Regions from separate parts of the Kitasatospora sp. NPDC085464 genome, predicted to be linked through region 1. Evidence: riboswitches for the same ligand, from Rfam matches in the RefSeq annotation. Region 1 holds a riboswitch; each other region holds the start of a gene.
What was found. Region 1 has a riboswitch for cyclic di-AMP ahead of ACIGG8_RS39780 (transglycosylase family protein). Riboswitches for the same ligand answer to the same signal wherever they lie in the genome.
Positions count from the first base shown of each region.

Region 2: linked by a shared signal. The riboswitch ahead of ACIGG8_RS06710 (peptidoglycan DD-metalloendopeptidase family protein) and the one ahead of ACIGG8_RS39780 (transglycosylase family protein) in region 1 are both predicted to bind cyclic di-AMP.
Region 3: linked by a shared signal. The riboswitch ahead of ACIGG8_RS13085 (NlpC/P60 family protein) and the one ahead of ACIGG8_RS39780 (transglycosylase family protein) in region 1 are both predicted to bind cyclic di-AMP.
Region 4: linked by a shared signal. The riboswitch ahead of ACIGG8_RS36410 (transglycosylase family protein) and the one ahead of ACIGG8_RS39780 (transglycosylase family protein) in region 1 are both predicted to bind cyclic di-AMP.

Region 1 is NZ_JBITTM010000075.1:17,827-22,336, forward strand. Features, by position in the region: gene ACIGG8_RS39770 (LacI family DNA-binding transcriptional regulator) at 1-542, shown strand, start outside; gene ACIGG8_RS39775 (hypothetical protein) at 655-858, opposite strand; gene ACIGG8_RS39780 (transglycosylase family protein) at 1,081-2,361, opposite strand; cyclic di-AMP (ydaO/yuaA leader) riboswitch at 2,348-2,507, opposite strand; gene ACIGG8_RS39785 (hypothetical protein) at 2,978-3,937, opposite strand; gene ACIGG8_RS39790 (DUF397 domain-containing protein) at 4,497-4,510, shown strand, end outside.
Region 2 is NZ_JBITTM010000005.1:212,056-216,565, reverse strand. Features, by position in the region: gene purB (adenylosuccinate lyase) at 1-559, shown strand, start outside; gene ACIGG8_RS06715 (MFS transporter) at 599-2,137, opposite strand; cyclic di-AMP (ydaO/yuaA leader) riboswitch at 2,450-2,630, shown strand; gene ACIGG8_RS06710 (peptidoglycan DD-metalloendopeptidase family protein) at 2,633-3,616, shown strand; gene ACIGG8_RS06705 (DUF2470 domain-containing protein) at 3,907-4,510, opposite strand, start outside.
Region 3 is NZ_JBITTM010000012.1:116,921-121,430, forward strand. Features, by position in the region: gene ACIGG8_RS13075 (hypothetical protein) at 1-154, opposite strand, end outside; gene ACIGG8_RS13080 (NlpC/P60 family protein) at 334-1,380, opposite strand; gene ACIGG8_RS13085 (NlpC/P60 family protein) at 1,603-2,724, opposite strand; cyclic di-AMP (ydaO/yuaA leader) riboswitch at 2,735-2,888, opposite strand; gene ACIGG8_RS13090 (NlpC/P60 family protein) at 3,226-4,263, opposite strand; gene ACIGG8_RS13095 (NYN domain-containing protein) at 4,464-4,510, opposite strand, start outside.
Region 4 is NZ_JBITTM010000058.1:43,723-48,232, forward strand. Features, by position in the region: gene ACIGG8_RS36395 (MazG family protein) at 1-9, shown strand, start outside; gene ACIGG8_RS36400 (SDR family NAD(P)-dependent oxidoreductase) at 14-439, opposite strand; gene ACIGG8_RS36405 (cytochrome P450) at 706-2,160, shown strand; cyclic di-AMP (ydaO/yuaA leader) riboswitch at 2,404-2,570, shown strand; gene ACIGG8_RS36410 (transglycosylase family protein) at 2,576-3,379, shown strand; gene eno (phosphopyruvate hydratase) at 3,649-4,510, shown strand, end outside.

The sequences.
Region 1 (4,510 bases):
TCTCGCCGGACGACCGGGCCGCGATGTGGATGGCCGTCCAGCACCTGGCCGAACTCGGCCACGAGCGGATCGGGCTGGCCGTCGGGCAGCGCCGGTACGTGCCCGTGCTGCGCAAGATAGAAGGCTTCACGGCGGCGATGCGGGAGGTGCTCGGGCGCACCCAGGAGGAGGCCGAGAACCTCGTCCACCACACGCTGTTCAGCGTGGAGGGCGGACACGCGGCGGCCGGCGCGCTGCTCGACAAGGGCTGCACGGCGATCGTCTGCGGGAGCGACATGATGGCGCTCGGGGCGATCCGGGCGGTGCGGCAGCGCGGCCTGTCGGTGCCGCAGGACGTGTCGGTGGTCGGGTTCGACGACTCGCCGCTGATCGCCTTCACCGAGCCGCCGTTGACCACGATCCGCCAGCCGGTCGAGGCGATGGCCACGGCGGCGGTGGACGCGCTGCTGGAGGAGGTCGGCGGGAACGCCGTCCAGCGCGGCGAGTTCATGTTCCAGCCGGAGCTGGTGATGCGCGGGTCCACCGGGGCCTGCGCGCGCTGAGCGCCGGCCGCAGGGCCGAGGGAATGGCCCCGGAGGGCAGTTGCTCTCCGGGGCCCTTCGGCGTGCCTGTGCTCGGCCCTGCTCGGCCCCGCTCGGCAGATCTCGGCTGCGCTCAGCCGTGCTCGGTGTCGGTGGTGCGGTCCTGGGCGAGGCGGTTGCCGTCGGCCGGGTCGCCGGTGCGGGCCTCGGTGCGGCGGCCGCGGGCCAGGTAGTCGCGCAGGACCAGTTCGACGGCGTCCTGCGGATTCTTGGTTCCGGAGAGCATCATCGCGTCGATCGCGAGGTTCGCGTCGAGCGTGACGGTGACCTGGGCCATGTGACTCCTCCTCGGGTGCAGAGCAGCAGCATGCCCGTTCGGGTCCGGTTCCACCACGGGGATACGCCGCGACCCCCGGGGAGGAGCGACCAGACTCTTCCCCGGGGGTGGCGGGTGATCAGTGTTCGGTTGGCGGCCGACGGCCACGGCCCGCGGTCTGCGGACGACGGATGACAGCTGACAGATATTGAAAGCTGTCTGCCGTCAGCCGTCTCGCCGTGCTCAGACCCGGCCGGCGAAGTCCGGGGCCCAGTTGGCGACGGTCTGCTCGCGCACACCCGCGCTCGGGTTGGCGGCCTCGACGTACTTGCCGCCACCGACGTAGATCGCGACGTGGTAGACGCCCGAGTCCTTGCCGTTGTTGGACCAGAACAGCAGGTCGCCCGGCTGCAGGCTGTCCAGCGAGACGTGGGTGCTGGCGGCGGCCTGGTCGGCGGCGACGCGCGGGACGGAGATGCCCGCGGCGCGCAGGGCGGCCTGGGTCAGGCCGGAGCAGTCCCAGCCGCCGTTGCCGGTGCCGCCGTAGACGTACGCCTGGCCGACCTTGGACTCGGCGAAGGCGACCGCGGCGGCCATGCTGCCGCTGGCGGCCGGGGCCTGCGCCGGGGCCTGCGCCGGGGCCTGGGCGGCCGGGGTCTGGGTCTGGGCGACCGGCTTGGCGTTCACGGAACCGCCGTTCGCGGACTGACCGGACTTCTGCGAGCGGTTGAACCAGGTGAAGTCCGAGCCGGACTTGTCCGAGGAGGCGGACTGCTGGGTCTGGCCGTGGTCACCGAAGGTCAGGTGCTGGCCCGGGTAGATGGTGTTCGGGCCGTCGGCCAGGGTGCTGCGGTTGAGCTCGTACAGCCGCTCCCAGCCGCCCTGGACGTTGTGCTTGTCCGCGATCGAGGACAGCCAGTCGCCCTCGACCACGGTGTAGTCGTCGCTCTGGGCGGCCTGCTGGTGCTTCTGGGCCCAGGTGTCGGCGGCGGAGTCGGCGGCGTCCTGGGCGGGCGCGGCCGGCTTGGCGGGCTTGGCCGCCGGGGCCGGGGTCTGGGTCTGGGCGGCGGGCTTGGCGGCCGGGGCGGCCGGGGCGGCAGCGGCCGAGGTGTCGACGGCGGCGGGGGCGCCGCCCTTGGTCAGGCCGGCCTTGACGGAGCAGACGGGCCAGGCGCCGGGGCCCTGCGAGGCGAGGACCTTCTCCGCGACGGCGATCTGCTGGTCCTTGGTGGCCAGGTCGGCGCGCGAGGCGAAGGCGGTGCCGCCGAAGGCGGACCAGGTGCTCTGGGTGAACTGGAGGCCGCCGTAGAAGCCGTTGCCGGTGTTGATGCTCCAGTTGCCGCTGCTCTCGCACTGGGCGACCTTGTCCCAGGTCGCGACGGAGGCGGCGGAGGCGGTGCCGGAGACGAGGCACGGGACGGTGAGGCCGACGCCCGCGACGCCGATGGCGGCGATCACGCGGCGGGTGCGGCTGGACAGACGGGTGCCGTTGGTGGGCAGCATGAAGACGCGGTCCTCTCCCACGCCTGCGAGGTGAGCTGTCGGATTCGGGCCGGAGTTGCCCGGCCGCGCGTGAGCGCGGCTTCACCCCTAGCCCTGAACCGTTCCTGGGAGCGGTCCGGGGCGACTTACCTGTGGGTCCCCCGCTCCTGCCGTGGTGCGTTTTCGCGCTGCCAGGACATCCGACGGCAGGACTCGGCGTCGCGGATGAACTGGGTCCGTGTGGTCACGAACGGGGAGCACGTTAAGCAGACTTAAGTTCAAACTGCAAATAGCTGTGACGCGCATCACGGATTAGTGGGAAGCGCCAAATTGGCGGCTAATCATGATCGTAAATGATCGTTTCTCGGCAATGCGATTGCGGATGCCCACAACTGTCTTTGCCTCAGGAATGGCGTGACGGTGTGTCGAAGCGCGAAAAGGCGCACCGGTCGAACCGGTGGAGCGGACGTGATTCGAGCGCCCCGGAGTGCGCTCGCCATTCCCCGGCAAACAGCAGCAGAACGGACATTCCATTCATTGTTCGCTTAACTCCGGTAACTCCCGTACGCCGCAAGAGCGGGAAAGCGGGCAAAGCGAAGGGCCCGGAACGCAAGCCGTTCCGGGCCCCGTGTGCGCGCCGACGGGCGCGCGGTGTCCGCTACTGTCCGGCAGGCCCCTCGGCGGCCGCGTGGGCGCCACGGGTGCCCTCCATGACCCCCTCGGCCTCGGCGGCGGCCGCCGCCTCCGCCTCGGCCCGCGCCAGGTCCTCCGCGGACGGTGCGGGCAGCGCGGCCAGGTAGGTCGAGGCGATCAGCTGGCCGACGGTCGGGTACGCGCCCAGCGGCGCCGCCGACGGGCAGCCGGTCTCCTCGGCGGCCGCGGCGAGCAGCTCGGAGTCGGCCTCCGGCCCGATCACCAGCGGGGCCAGCGCCGGGCGCTGGGAGCCGGTCTCCTTGAGGTGGTCGACGGCCGCGGCCACCGAGCCGGGCACGTCGAGCGCGGCGGCCACGACCGGCACGGCCAGGCGGGCGGCCAGCAGCACGCCGGTGATGCCGGCCGCGGCGGCGGCGTCCTCGCCGCCGACGGTGGTCAGGACCACGCCGTCCGCGGCGGTCGCGATGGCGAAGAGCCGGGCGCGGTCGGCGCGGGCCAGCCCGGCCTCGGAGAGTCGTACGTGGACGGCCTCGGCGAGCAGCGGGTGCGGGCCGAGCGCGTCGGTGACGGGCGCGCCGTACTCGGCGGCGAGCGCGTGGAGTTCGGGCAGGAAACCGTGCGGACCGGGCACCAGCGGCACCAGGACGGGCATCGGCAGGCCGGCCTCGGCGGCCGTGGCCAGGAGTTCGGCGACGGTGCGGTCCTCGCCGCCCTCACCCTCGGCGGAGTCGCCGGGGAGGTAGCCGACCGCGGCCTGGACGCCGTTCTGCTCGCTGCGGACGATGGAGAGCAGCTCCTCGACGACCGAGCGGGACTCGGGCCCGGCGGCCGTGGGCACGGCGAGCACCAGGGCCGGCGCGCCGGTCGGAATCTCGGGGCGCTCGGGACGACGATGGCGCCCCCGCGCACGGGAGCCTGGAGTGCGGACGGGCAGTGGCGCGCCCGGAATGGCTGCGGTGCTCATGCCGGAGATCGTAGGACATCTGCCCGTCCGGCCTGCAGTCGGCTGCCGTACGGGTTTCGCGCGGCCGCTGTGCGAACCCGGTGTGTCCGCCGCATCGGGTTCGGGCGGTTTGCCTACAATCCGGACATTCCACACCCAACCCCCGTGCGGGCGCGGCTCATTGCCTGGACGTGCCGGACGGGGTGCGGCGTTGCAGTCGCGGCGCGTGAGATGTCTCACAGCCCGGAGGTCACCTGACGGAGGGTCACGGCGGTGCGACTCCCGGCATTCGAAGATCAACATTAAGCGGGGGGCCGCTCACGGCCGGTTATCGCGACCCCGGTGATTCAGTCGGCTATGTCCGTTTACGTACCGTCAGGAGAAGGCCCCGTGAAGAGTTCGGGGCTGCGGGTGAAAGGCCTCGTGCACCTGCAATGTCCCGTGCTGATGCACGTGCACTGCAGCTATCATCGCGTCAAGTGAGGCGTTGTGCCGGGCCGGTACGGGGCCGGTCCGTTCGTTCGGCGGTGCCGGGGGCGCCGCGCTGGACGACAACTCCGGAGCTCTTCGGGAGACTTCTATGCACGACTCGCA
Region 2 (4,510 bases), on a different contig from region 1:
CTCCTGCGAGCGCGTCAACGGCCTGGCCGTCATCCTGCGCGGCTACGCCTCGATGACCGGCGAGCTGGCCGGCGACCAGTGGAACGAGGGCGACGTCTCCTGCTCGGTGGTGCGCCGGGTCGCGCTGCCGGACGCCTTCTTCGCCTTTGACGGCCTGCTGGAGACCTTCCTGACCGTTCTCGACGAGTTCGGCGCCTTCCCCGCCGTGATCGAGACCGAGCTGGACCGCTACCTGCCGTTCCTCGCCACCACCAAGGTGCTGATGGGCGCGGTGCGCGCGGGCGTCGGCCGGGAGACCGGGCACGAGGTCATCAAGGAGCACGCCGTCGCCTCGGCACTGGCGATGCGCGCGGGCGCCCGGGAGAACGAGCTGCTGGACCGCCTGTCCGCCGACGAGCGGATCCCGCTGGACCGCGCCGCGCTGGACGCGCTGCTGGCCGACAAGCTCTCCTTCACCGGTGCGGCCGGCGCCCAGGTCGCCGAGGTGGTCCGCCTGGTGGAGGCCGTCGCGGCCGCCTACCCGGAGGCCGCCAAGTACGCGCCGGGTGACATCCTCTGAGGTCGATGTCCCGTGACGTCCCGGTGAGGTGACGTCGCGTCAGCTCTCGGGCGTGGGCCCCGCCGCCGGACCGGTGGCGGGGCCCTCGCGCGTGTGGACGTGGCCCGGGTCGAAGGGCGGGGTGGTGGTGCCGCAGGGCCAGTCGCAGTTCGGCTCGGCGACCGGCTTCTCCTCGGGCGCCAGCACGTTGCCCCGGATGGTGGCGAAGGCGATCAGCCCGCCGGTGGCCAGCAGGCCCGCGCAGATCAGCATCGCCGTGTGGAAGGCGGAGTCGACCTCGGAGGGCACCTGGTAGGCGTTGCCGCTCAGCCCGGCCAAGGCCGGCAGGGCGGCCACCGCGAGCAGGCCGGCCGCGCGGGCGGCGGCGTTGTTGACCCCGCTGGCGATGCCCGCGTGCCGGACCTCGACGGCGGCCAGCACCGTCGCCGTCAGCGGCGCCACCAGCAGGGTCATCCCGCAGCCCATCACCGTGACGGCGGGCAGCACGTCCGTCCAGTACGACGAGTCGGAGCCGATGCGGAGCATCAGCAGCACCCCGGCGGCGCAGATCAGGGGGCCGACGGTGAGCGGGATCCGCGGGCCGATCCGCTTGCCAAGCCGGCCGGCGCGCGCCGACAGCAGCAGCATCAGGATGGTGATCGGCACCAGCGCGAAGCCCGAGACCAGCGGTGAGAACCCGGCGACGATCTGCAGCTGCACCACCAGCAGGAAGAACACGCCGCTGAAGGCGGCGTACACGCAGAGGGTCACCAGGTTCACGGCGGTGAACAGCCGGGAGGAGAAGAGGCCGAGCGGCAGCATCGGTTCGGGCGCGCGGCGCTCGACGGTGACGAAGGCGACGCCGAGCACCACGCCGATCACGCCGCTGACCCAGACCGCGGGGGACACGCCTTCGCCGGCCGCGGTCAGCGCGTAGGTGATCGCGCCGAGCGCGAGCGCGGCGAGCACCGCGCCCAGTACGTCGAAGCGGCCGGTGGCGCTCTCGTCCCGGCTCTCCGGTACGGACCGGGTGGTGACCGCGATGACGGCGGCCGCGAGCGGCAGGTTCAGCAGGAAGATCCAGCGCCAGCCGGGGCCGTCCACCAGCCAGCCGCCGAGGAAGGGGCCGACCGCGGCCGACACCCCGCCGAGGCCGGACCACAGGCCGACCGCCGCCGAGCGGTCGTCAGGGTGGAAGACGGCCTGGAGCATGGCGAGCGAGCCGGGCGTGAGCAGCGCCCCGCCGATGCCCTGGACGGCGCGGGCGGCGATCAGCACCTGGATGTTCGGCGCGGCGGCGCACGCCGCGGAGGCGACGGCGAACCAGACCACGCCGATCAGGAAGACCCGGCGTCTGCCGTACCGGTCGCCGAGCGCGCCGCCGAGCAGGATCAGGCCCGCCAGGGTGAGCAGATAGGCGTTCAGCGTCCATTGCAGGGACGCCAGGGAGGCGCCCAGGTCGGCGCCGATGCGGGGCAGGGCGACGTTCACCACGGTGCCGTCGAGCATCGCCATGCTGGATCCGAGCACCGTTGCCAGGAGTACCCAGCGACCCTGCGCGGTGCCCAGGCGCAGGGTGCCTGCTTCGGAGGTGGCCACGGCCCGATCCTGGCCCCGTGGGGCGTACGTGACAAGGCTCACCGGTGGGTGTGTTGGAGGCTGGCGGTGCGTGAGCGGACGACTGCGCAGCGCCGTCGTCGTCGGCGCAGGGTCGTGGATCAGTGGCACGGGGTGAATGGATTGTGTACACACCGTGCCGCGGATCATTCGGAGGGTGACCGGATCCCCGGGGGTCGTTGCGGATTCAAGAGATCGACATTGCTTCACCCGAACGGATGGGTTTTAGTTCAGCGACCGCCCGGCCAGCCCGGACGGATCCACCGGGTGGAACGCCGAGTCCTGCCGCTGCCCGGGTGGTTCGAACTGAACTCTGTACGGCAGGAGCGGGGGACCCACAGGTAAGTCGCCGGACCGGAGTTCGCGCCTCAGGGCGCGGGCGTCCAGGGCCGGCTTGGGGTGAAGCCGCGCATGCGGCCGGGCAACTCCAGCCCGAACCCGACAGCTCACCTCGCAGGCGTCGGAGAGGAAACTTCCATGCCTGCTCAGGCTCGTCGTATCGCCCTGCCCCGCGCCGCCCGCATCGGCATCGCCACCGCCGTCACCGGCGCCTCCTTCGCCCTCCCGCTCGTGACCGCGATCAGCGCCCAGGCCCACACCGCCCCGGCCGCCCCGGTCGCGCAGGCCGCCCCCGCCGCTGCCGCTGCCGCCGCCCCCGCCGCCGACGCCAAGCCGGCCGCGCAGGCCGCTCCGGCCGCCGCGCACGAGAGCTACCGCGTCGTCAGCGGTGACACCCTGTCCAAGATCGCCGACGTCAAGAACGTCGAGGGCGGCTGGCACGCGCTGTACGAGCAGAACCGCTCGGTCGTCGGCGCCAACCCGAACCTGATCTTCCCGGGCCAGCAGCTCACCATCGCCGGCCACGCCGTCGCGCCGTCCGCCGACGCCGCCCCGGCGAAGCCGGCCGCTCCGGCCAAGCCCGCCACGCCGGCCAAGCCGCAGGTCAAGGTCCAGGCCAAGACCGAGGCCGCGAAGCCGGCCGCCCCGGTGCAGACCCAGGTTCAGACCGCCGCTCCGGCCCCGGCCGTGACCGCCGCTCCGGTCGCCGCCACCGCCGGCTACGTCGCGCCGCTGGCCAACCCGGTCCTGGGCGAGGCCTACGGTGTCGCCGGCTCGATGTGGGCCTCCGGCCACCACACCGGCCAGGACTTCGTCTGCTCCACCGGTACCCCGCTGCGCGCCGTCGCCAACGGTGTCGTGGTCAAGGCCGGCAACGGCGGCGCCTACGGCAACGAGGTCGAGATCAAGCTCGCCGACGGCAAGTACGCGCAGTACGCGCACCTCTCGTCGATCGGCGTGAAGATCGGTCAGACCGTCACCGTCGGCCAGCAGCTCGGCCTCTCCGGCGCCACCGGCAACGTGACCGGCCCGCACCTGCACTTCGAGATCCGCACCACCCCGGAGTACGGCTCGGACATCAACCCGGTCACCTACCTGCGCGCGCACGGCGTCGCGCTCTGACCCTTCCGGGGTTTCAGGAACCACCGCTGCTGCGGAGCGAATCGATCCTCCGGGATGGTCATGTCGGGTGACCGCTCGACCGGGTGATCGCCGCACAGTGGACATGGGCGCGGGACACGCCCAGGCCGGCCCGGCTCGCGGGACACACCTCCCTCGCGAGCCGGGCCGGCCGCTGCCATTTCCGGGGCCGGTACAGCACGGGGCTCGCTCCGGGGTGGTCGGTTCGACCGGACGGTGGGTCAATCCGTTCGCACGGTCTGCCTGCTGGACGCGCTGAAGGGGATCGGGAGTCAGCCGCGGTGGGCGGGCTGGCCGTACCGGGCGGCGGTCAGCAGGTCGTGCATCCGGTGGCCGAAGTCCTCGACGTCGCGGGCCGGTTCGGGGAAGACCAGGCGGACGTCGCGGTGGCCGTCGGGGTGGTCCAGGCGCAGCACCAGGCCGTGGCGGTCCAGGGCGAGCGGGCGGACGTCCGGGTTCCGGGCGAGCAGCACCGGGTCGAGCAGGCGGGTGAGGACGTCGAGCGCGTCGGCGTGGTCGTCGGCGAAGTGGGTGAGCATCGCGGCCTCGTGGCGGGCCATCGGGTCGGGGGTGGCGTGGGCGAGGTCGGCGGCGGTGACCGCGCCGGTGCCGTACGGGGTGGCGAGGACGGCGTGGGCGACGTCCACGCGCAGGTGGACGCTGAGGCCGTCGTCGGCGAGGTGGGCCAGCCGGAGCCGGCCGGCCAGGGTGAGGCGGGCGCGGACGCGGTCGCGGACGGCGACGGGGGAGACGTCGGTGACGTCGAGGACGACGGCGAGGCCGTCGGTGGCCCGGGCGGCGGCCGCGGTGAGCGGGGCGTCCAGTGGGGCGCGCAGTCGCAGGCGGGAGCCGTGGACGGAGACCGGGGTGTCCAGG
Region 3 (4,510 bases), on a different contig from region 1:
GGTCGTCGTACCCGGCGATCCGCACCGCCAGGTCGGCCACGGCGGTCAGCCGGTCGGGCCCGCCGCCCGCGGCGAGCACCAGGTTGCGGTACGCCGCCTCGGCCACCGGCAGCCCCGACCGGGCCTCCAGCGTGCGCGCCCGCTCCGCCAGCACCGCCGCCACCGCGGCGCGCCGGTCGGCGACCGCCCCGACCGGTGCCGCCGCCGGGGCGAGCGGCGGCAGCGACAGCTGGGCCAGCCCGCCGACCGCGAGCAGCAGCGCACCCCGCCGGGACAGCGCGCGGCGGGGTACGTGCGCCGGATCGGGTCCGGCGGGGTGGGAAGGGGACGCGCTCAGAGCCGGACCACCCCCGAGACCGGCATGGCGTTGACGCTCTCGTAGCGGACCTTGGCGCCCGGGTAGGGGGCGTGCACGATCACGCCGCCGCCGGCGTACATGCCGACGTGGTGCATGTCCCGGTAGAAGATCACCAGGTCTCCCGGTCGCGCCTCGGAAAGGTCGATCCGCCGGCCGGCGTACGCCTGGGCCTGCGAGGTTCGCGGCAGGGTCACTCCGGCCTGCCGCCAGCTGTAGTACATCAGACCGGAGCAGTCGAACGCGCGGGGCCCGGTGGCTCCGTAGACGTACGGCGAGCCGATCATGCGCACCGCGGCGGCCAGCGCGGCCGCCCCGCGCTCGGAGGCGGGCGGGGCGGTGCCGAGGTCCAGCCGGTCGGTGCCGCGGGTGGCGCGCTGCTCGGCGTCCCGGGCGTCCTGGGCGGTCATCCTGGCCCGTTCGGCGGCGTCGAGGCCGTTGAGCAGCTTCTGCGCCCTGGCCAGCCGCTGCTGGATCTGCTGCTTGCCGTCGGCGAGCGAGCGGCGGGCCTGGTCGAGCTCGGCGAGCTTTCCGGTGGCCTCCGTCCGCCGCTGGTCGAGCCACCGCTGGCGGGTGACCAGCTCGTGCAGCGTCTCCTGCTGCCGCTGCGACGCCTGGCCCATGGTGCGGGCGCGGGCGAGGTAGCCCTCCGGGTCGGGGGACAGCATCAGCTGGGCGGTCTGGGTCATCCCGCCGCCGCGGTACTCGGCCCCGGCGACGGTCGCCAGGTCGCCGCGCAGCTCGTTGAGCTGGTCCTGGGCGACGGCGATCTCGCCCTGCAGGATCGTGGTCTCCCCCTGGAGCCGGCGCTGGGCCTCCTGCGCGGCGTTGTACTGCTCGGACGCCTGCTCGGCCTCGTCGTAGAGCTGCTCGACCTGCGCCTGGACGTCCTTGCGGTCGGCCGGGTCCGGGCTGCCGGGGGCGGCGTGGGCGCCGCCGCCGGTCGCCACGCCCAGCGCGGTGGTGGCGGCCGCCGTCAGCACCAGTGCACGGGCGAGCAGTTGGGAACGGCGGTGCACAAGCACGGCAGCGGCTCCAATCCTGCGGCGCGGCCCCGCGGCCGCCCGTGGCGGGCGGCCGTCGAGCGGGAGTCCGGTGGCAGACGTTAGCGAGTCCGGGCAAGCGAGTCCAAACCCCTACGGACCCGAATATTTGACCCCCAATCGGACATCAGCCCGAGCAGCCGCCAACGCCGCAGGCCCGGCCTTCCGCGGTGGAAGACCGGGCCTGCGAGGAGCCGAACGGGGTCAGACCCGCACGATGCCGCTCAGCGGCATGTTGGTGACGGCCTCGTAGCGGACCGACGCACCCGGCTTGGGGGCGTGCAGCACCTGGCCGTTGCCGGCGTAGATGCCGACGTGGTGGGCGTCCCCGTAGAAGATCAGCAGGTCGCCGGGCTGGGCCTGGGACAGGTCGGTGCCGATCCGGGTGCCGGCGTGGGCCTGCTCCTGCGAGGTGCGCGGCAGCGACACGCCGACCTGGTTGAACGCCCAGACCATCAGGCCGGAGCAGTCGAAGGAGCTCGGGCCGGTGGCGCCCCACACGTACGGGCTGCCGACCTTGGAGGCGGCGGCGGAGAGCGCGGCGGCACCGCGCGAGCTGCCCGGGGCCGGGAGCTTGCCGGCCGGCGTGGACGACGGCGTGGAGAGGTCGGTGCGGCTGTTGTCGCGCGAGGCGCGGTCGGCGTTCTGCTGCGCCTTCGCGGCGGCGTCGGCCTGGGCCTTGGCGTCGGCGGCGGCCTTCTCCTCGGCCGCGCGCAGCGCCTGGCGCTCCTGCTCGGTCAGGGTGTTGAGCAGGTCCTGGGCGGCCTTCAGCTTGGCCTGGACCTCGTCCTTGGAGGCCTTCAGCTGCTGGGTGGTCGACTCCAGCTCGGCGAGCTTGCCCTGGGCCTCGGTGCGGTCCTGGTCGAGCTTGCGCTGCTGCTCCTGGAGCTGCTTCAGCTGGTTCTTCTGGGTGTCACCGGCCTGGTTCAGCGCACCGGCCTGGTTGAGGAAGTTGTCCGGGCTGGACGAGAACATCAGCTGGACGGTCGGGGATATGCCGCCGTTGCGGTACTGCTCCCCGGCGATCTCGGCGAGTCCGCCCTGCAGCTCGGTCACCTGGGCCTGCTGACGGGCCACCTGGTCCTGCAGGCCGGAGACCTGCTTCTCCAGGGTCTGCTGCTTCTCCTGGGCGGCGTTGTACTGCTCGGTCGCCACCTCGGCCTGCTCGTTGAGCTGGTCGACCTGCTCCTTGACCTGGTCCTTGGTCGGCTGCGGGTCGGCGTGGGCGCCGGACTGCGCGGAGAGGGCGACGGCAGCGGCGGCGACACCGGTCAGGATCGAGACCCGGGCGCGACTTGCTGGCTTGGGACGACGATGGGACGCCACGAAGGCGGGCTCCTTCTTCCTACGTCCGCCTACCGGGTGAGCTGACGGGTTCGGGCCGGAAGCATGCCCTACGACGCCTCACGGCCGTTCCAGCGGCCGACCTGGCGCCGATTCACCCCGGAGGAACGTGGTTCCCCGGCTCCGCTCCGCAGCGCCCCCGACCACTGGGCTCCCCTGTCGGGCAGTCGCTTCGACCTGCCCCGCTGCCTCGCGAACTCGGCGGTAACCACCGCCGCCACCCTGGCTGGGTGATCGACAGTGCGGTGGTTCGAAGCACGACCCTAGTAACTGAACCGTGATCGGTTCAAATCCTTGTCAGAAAAAAGACGGAAGATTGCCCAAGTTCTTTTGTGAAAATGACCGATGGTGATCACGACCGTACGCAAGGCTGATCAGGCCTCACCCGCCGCTCGCGAAACGGTCGAAAACCCGAACGCCACCCCGTCGGAGGTGGCGCGGATCACAGGGGCCCGCACGGGGCCCCCGGAGGGTGTCGGGCCGTCAGACCCGGCGGATGGTGTTGATCGGCATCGCGTCGGCCTTCATCACCTTCACCACGTCACCGGTGTGCGGCGCGTGGACCACCATGCCGTTGCCGATGTACATCCCGACGTGGTGCATGTCACCGCCGTAGATGACCAGGTCGCCGGGCTGGGCCGCGGCCAGTCCGGGCACCGCGGTGCCGTAGTGGCCCTGCTCCTGCGAGGTGCGCGGCAGCGAGACGCCGGCCTGGCCGTACGCCCAGAGCATCAGGCCGGAGCAGTCGAAGGTGCTCGGACCGGTGGCGCCCCACACGTACGGCGAGCCCTGCTTGCTCATCGCCTTGGCGACGGCCACCGCGGCGTACCCGCTGGCCGGCGGCAGGTTGCTCAGGTCGACCCGGTCGCTGCCGCGCGAGGCCCGGTCGTCCTGCGCCTGCTGGGCCTTCAGCGCGGTGCGCTCGGCGGCGCTGAGCGAGTTCAGCAGGTCCTGGGCGGCCTGCAGCTTGGTGTTGACGTCCGCCTTGGCCTGGTTCAGGTCCTTGGTGGTGCTGTCCAGCGAGGCCAGCACGGCGGCCGCCTCGGCCTTCTCCTGGTCCAGCCGGCGCTGCTCGTCCAGCAGCGACTTGAGCGCCTCGGCCTGGGTGGTGCTGGCCTGCTGGACCGTCGAGGCCTTCTCCAGGTAGCCCGACGGGTCGGAGGAGAGCATCAGCTGGACGGACGGGTCGATGCCGCCGCTGCGGTACTGGTCGCCGGCCACCTCGGCCAGGCCGCCCTGCAGCTGGGTCATCTGCTCCTGGCCGCGGGCCACCTGGTCCTGCAGCTGGTCGGCCTGCTTGCGCAGCTGGTCGGCCCGCTCCTTGGCGCCGTTGTACTTCTCGGCCGCCTGCTCCTGCTCCTCCTGGAGCTGGTCGATCTGCGCCTTGACGTCCGTTTTGTTCGGCTGCGGCGCGGCGTGCGCGGCCACCTGGGCGGAGAGGGCGACCGCGGTCGCAGCGGCAGCGGTGAGCACGGAGATCCGCGCGCGGCTCGGCTGCTTGGGACGGCGGTGGGAGGCCAAGGGACCGGCTCCTTCTTCCAACGGACTCACCCGATCGGATGAGGAACCGGAAAATAGGTTTGACGCCAGACCCTAGTGCGGATCTATCCGCTTTGCCACTCCCCCGAAGGCGTGAACCCCGTTCACCACACCGGCTTCACCGCACCCGCACACGGTCGTGGACGCGGCGCTGACCAGGTGTCATCCTAGCGGGCCGACGCTCAGGGCCGCGCCAGCCGGTTCAGCAGCAGCACCGACGCCACCGGGC
Region 4 (4,510 bases), on a different contig from region 1:
GGGAAGTAGGCGCTCAGGCCGCCGTGGCGGTGCTCTCCACCGGGCGCCGCTGCGGCGGGACGAGTTCGCCGATGGCCTCGCCGACGAGGACGACGAGTTCGGCGAGGCGTTCCAGGTCGAGGTGGTCGGGCAGGTCGGCGAGGGAGACGATCCGCTCGCCGTCCGGGCCGGCGACGGCGAACAGGTCGATCGGCCCGAGGTGCTTCTCCGCGGTGTCGACGAGGGCGGCCACGTCGCTGGGGCGGCGGATGTCGCCGGAGACGCCGACGACGGGGCAGCCCGGCCGGTCGAGTTCGGCGGCGAGGTCCTCGGCGATGCCGACGTGCTGGTCGGCGATCAGCATTCCGGCGGCGCCGGCCGCGGAGAACCGGCGGGCGAGGTCGGCGCCCGACCCGCCGTCGAGTACCGCGATGACGACGACTGACCCGCTGACCCGCATGGTCTGCTCCTCCCTGTGGGCGACACCGCACCGGCGCCCACGCGTACTGCGGAGGATCGTAGGCACGACCTGACCCTCCGCAACAGGGATTACCCCTCAGGTGACCAGGCTCACGCCCGCCGTCCGGCCAAGAGCTGTCCAAGAGCTGTCCACGGACCGTCCACGGGTCGTCCACGGAGTGTTGGCGCGCCCGTCGTACGCCGTTGTCACGGGGGTCGCGAGCCGTCGGCGGAGGGGGGAGCGCACCCAGCGGATACGGTCGACCCATGCCAGCTCAGCCCGACCCCGCCCGGCCCGCAGCCACCCCGTCCGACGCCACCCCGCCCGCAGGTCCCGTCCGGCCCGCCGCCCCGCAGTCGGACGCCGCCACCCCGTCGGACGCCGCCGCCCCGCAGTCGGACGCCGCCGCGCCGCAGCCCGAGGCCGCCGCGCCGCAGCCCGACGCCGCCGCTCCGCAGCTGTTCACCTGGGAGTTCGCCGCCGATCCGTACCCCGCCTACGCCTGGCTGCGCGAGCACGCCCCGGTGCACCGCACCAAGCTGCCGAGCGGTGTCGAGGCCTGGCTGGTGACCAGGTACGCGGACGCCCGGCAGGCGCTCGCGGACGCCCGGCTGTCGAAGAACCCGGCGCACCACAGCGAGCAGGCGCACCGCACCGGCCGGGTGGGCATTCCGGGGGAGCGGCAGGCGGACCTGATGACGCACCTGCTGAACATCGACCCGCCGGACCACACCCGGCTGCGCCGCCTGGTGTCGAAGGCGTTCACCCCGCGCCGGGTGGCCGAGTTCGAGCCGCGGGTGCAGCAGCTCACCGATCGGCTGATCGACGGCTTCGCGCAGCGCGGCTCGGCGGACCTGATCCACGAGTTCGCCTTCCCGCTCCCCATCTACGCGATCTGCGACATGCTGGGCGTGCCGGCCGAGGACCAGGACGACTTCCGCGACTGGGCCGGGATGATGATCCGGCACGGCGGCGGCCAACGCGGCGGCGTGGGGCGGGCGGTGAAGCGGATGCGGGCGTACCTGCTGGAGCTGATCCACCGCAAGCGGGCGGACCTCGGGGACGACCTGATCTCGGGCCTGATCCGCGCGAGCGACCACGGTGAGCACCTGACCGAGAACGAGGCCGCGGCGATGGCCTTCATCCTCCTCTTCGCGGGTTTCGAGACGACCGTGAACCTGATCGGCAACGGGACGTACGCGCTGCTGCGCAACCCGGGCCAGCGCCGGTTGCTGCAGGAGTCGGTGGCGCGCGGGGAGAGCGCGCTGCTGGAGACGGGCATCGAGGAACTCCTGCGCTACGACGGGCCGGTGGAGCTGGCGACCTGGCGGTTCGCGACGCGTCCGGTGACCATCGGCGGGGTGGACATCCCGGTCGGCGATCCGGTGCTGGTGGTGCTGGCCGCCGCGGACCGCGATCCGGCCCGGTTCGCGGACGAGAACACCCTGGACCTGGCCCGGACGGACAATCCGCACCTGGGGTTCGGGCACGGCATCCACTACTGCATCGGTGCTCCGCTGGCCCGTTCGGAGGGGCGTGCCGCACTGGCCACGCTGCTTTCCCGGCTGCCCGATCTGCAGCTCGCGGAAAGCCCGGAGAATCTGCGCTGGCGGGGCGGTCTGATCATGCGTGGCCTGCGGGAACTCCCGGTCGAATTCACTCCGGAGAGCCGCTCCCCGCATACGCCGCCGCACGCTCCTTCCGCGCCCCCGGCGAACTGACGCGAGGTGGCGGAACGCCGGGCGGCGCGCTGACGGAACGTCGCCCGGCGTGCTCCCGGTGGGGTGTGAAACCCCATCAATGCCGACATAGTGGCGCCGTTGGTAGGCGATCGGACACGTGCCGTAATTTCTGTGTGATATCCGGGATATGAGCTTGTGATCGGTCTGAAGATCTGTCTACTCTCCCTGGAGTTCGCAGCTGCGGACCTCGTGCGCGGAACGCCGAATCCTGCCCGCCGCGTCACGGGAAACCGACCAGAACCCTGGGCAGGGGCGGGGGAACCAGGTTTGTTGCCGTCCCCACGGCTTGGGGTGAAGCCGCCCGAGCGGAATCGTTTCCGCGTACGGCGGCCGGGCCACCTCCCGGTCCGAACCCGACAGCTCACCTCGCAGGCGTGCGGAGAGGGACCTCTTCATGCTGTTCGTTGGAACCGGCCGTCACCGTCGTCGCACCCAGACCGAGAAGGCCATCGCCGTCGCCGGTGTGGCCGGCGTCGGACTCGCGATGCCGCTCCTCACCGCGACCGGCGCCTCCGCCGCCCCGGTCTCCACCTGGGACGCCGTCGCCCAGTGCGAGAGCGGCGGCAACTGGAGCATCAACACCGGCAACGGCTACTACGGCGGCCTGCAGTTCACCTCCAGCACCTGGAAGGCGTACGGCGGCACCTCGTACGCGGCGCAGGCCAACCAGGCCAGCAAGGCGCAGCAGATCTCGATCGCCGAGAAGGTGCTCGCCTCGCAGGGCCCCGGCGCCTGGCCGGTCTGCTCCGTCAAGGCCGGCCTGACCAAGGGCGGTGCCCCGGCGTCCGTCGACACCTCCTCGGACTCCAAGCCGCAGTCGGCCCCTCAGCAGCAGACGCCCAAGCGGCAGGCCCAGAAGCCGGCCGAGAAGCCGGTCCAGAAGCCCGCCGAGAAGCCGGCCGCGAAGCCCGTACAGAAGCAGGCCCCGAAGCACGCCGCCCCCGTGCAGGCCGAGAAGCCCGTCGACCAGTCGGCGCAGCAGTACGTTCCCAAGCACGCGGCCCCGCGCCCCGCGCAGCCGGCCCCGGTCGCGCAGACCGGCCACGACTACACCGTCCACGCCGGTGACACGCTGTCGACCATCGCCGCCACCCAGGGCGTGTCCGGCGGCTGGCACGCGCTGTACGAGCAGAACCGCTCCACCGTCGGCGGCGACCCGGACCTGATCCTGCCCGGCCAGGTGCTGCACCTCGGCTGAGCCGGCGTGTCCCTGGTGGCACCGGCGACACGCGTGACGGGGGGTCGGTCCGGCCGGCCCCCTTCGTCCGCATTCGCCCGATCCGGTGGGACAAGCTGGGACAAGCAGGTGAACTACCGGTGGGTAGCGGGGCCACACGCTGAGACGGGACCGAGGCCGACGTGGCCTGGAGAGCCCGGGCGGTTAGGCTCTGGTCCGTAACGACTCCGCAATCGTCCCGCCGACAGCGCCACCGTCAGCGGGACCCTGCTTCCGCAAGGAGATGCCTCGTGCCGTCCATCGATGTCGTCGTAGCCCGTGAGATCCTCGACTCCCGCGGCAACCCCACGGTCGAGGTCGAGGTCGGCCTCGACGACGGCAGCACGGGTCGTGCCGCTGTCCCGTCGGGTGCCTCCACCGGTGCCTTCGAGGCCCTGGAGCTGCGCGACGGCGACAAGAACCGCTACTTCGGCAAGGGCGTGGAGAAGGCCGTCCTCGCCGTCATCGAGCAGATCGGCCCGGAGCTGGTCGGCTACGACGCCACCGAGCAGCGCCTGATCGACCAGGCCATGCTGGACCTGGACGCCACCCCGGACAAGTCCTCGCTCGGCGCCAACGCCATCCTGGGCGTCTCGCTGGCCGTCGCGCACGCCGCCTCCGAGGCCAGCGACCTGCCGCTGTTCCGCTACCTGGGCGGCCCGAACGCGCACGTCCTGCCGGTCCCGATGATGAACATCCTCAACGGCGGCTCGCACGCGGACTCCAACGTCGACATCCAGGAGTTCATGATCGCCCCGATCGGCGCGGAGTCCTTCTCCGAGGCCGTCCGCTGGGGCGTCGAGGTCTACCACACCCTCAAGGGCGTGCTGAAGGAGCGCGGGCTGTCCACCGGCCTGGGCGACGAGGGCGGCTTCGCGCCGAACCTGGACAGCAACCGCGAGGCCCTGGACCTGATCACCGAGGCCATCCAGAAGGCCGGCTACGTGCCCGGCCGTGACGTCGCGCTGGCCCTGGACGTCGCCGCCTCCGAGTTCTACCAGGACGGCGCCTACCAGTTCGAGGGCAAGGCCCTCTCGGCCGCCGAGCTCATCGAGTACTACGCCGAGCTGGTCGCCGCCTACCCGCTGGTCTCCATCGAGGACCCGCTGGACG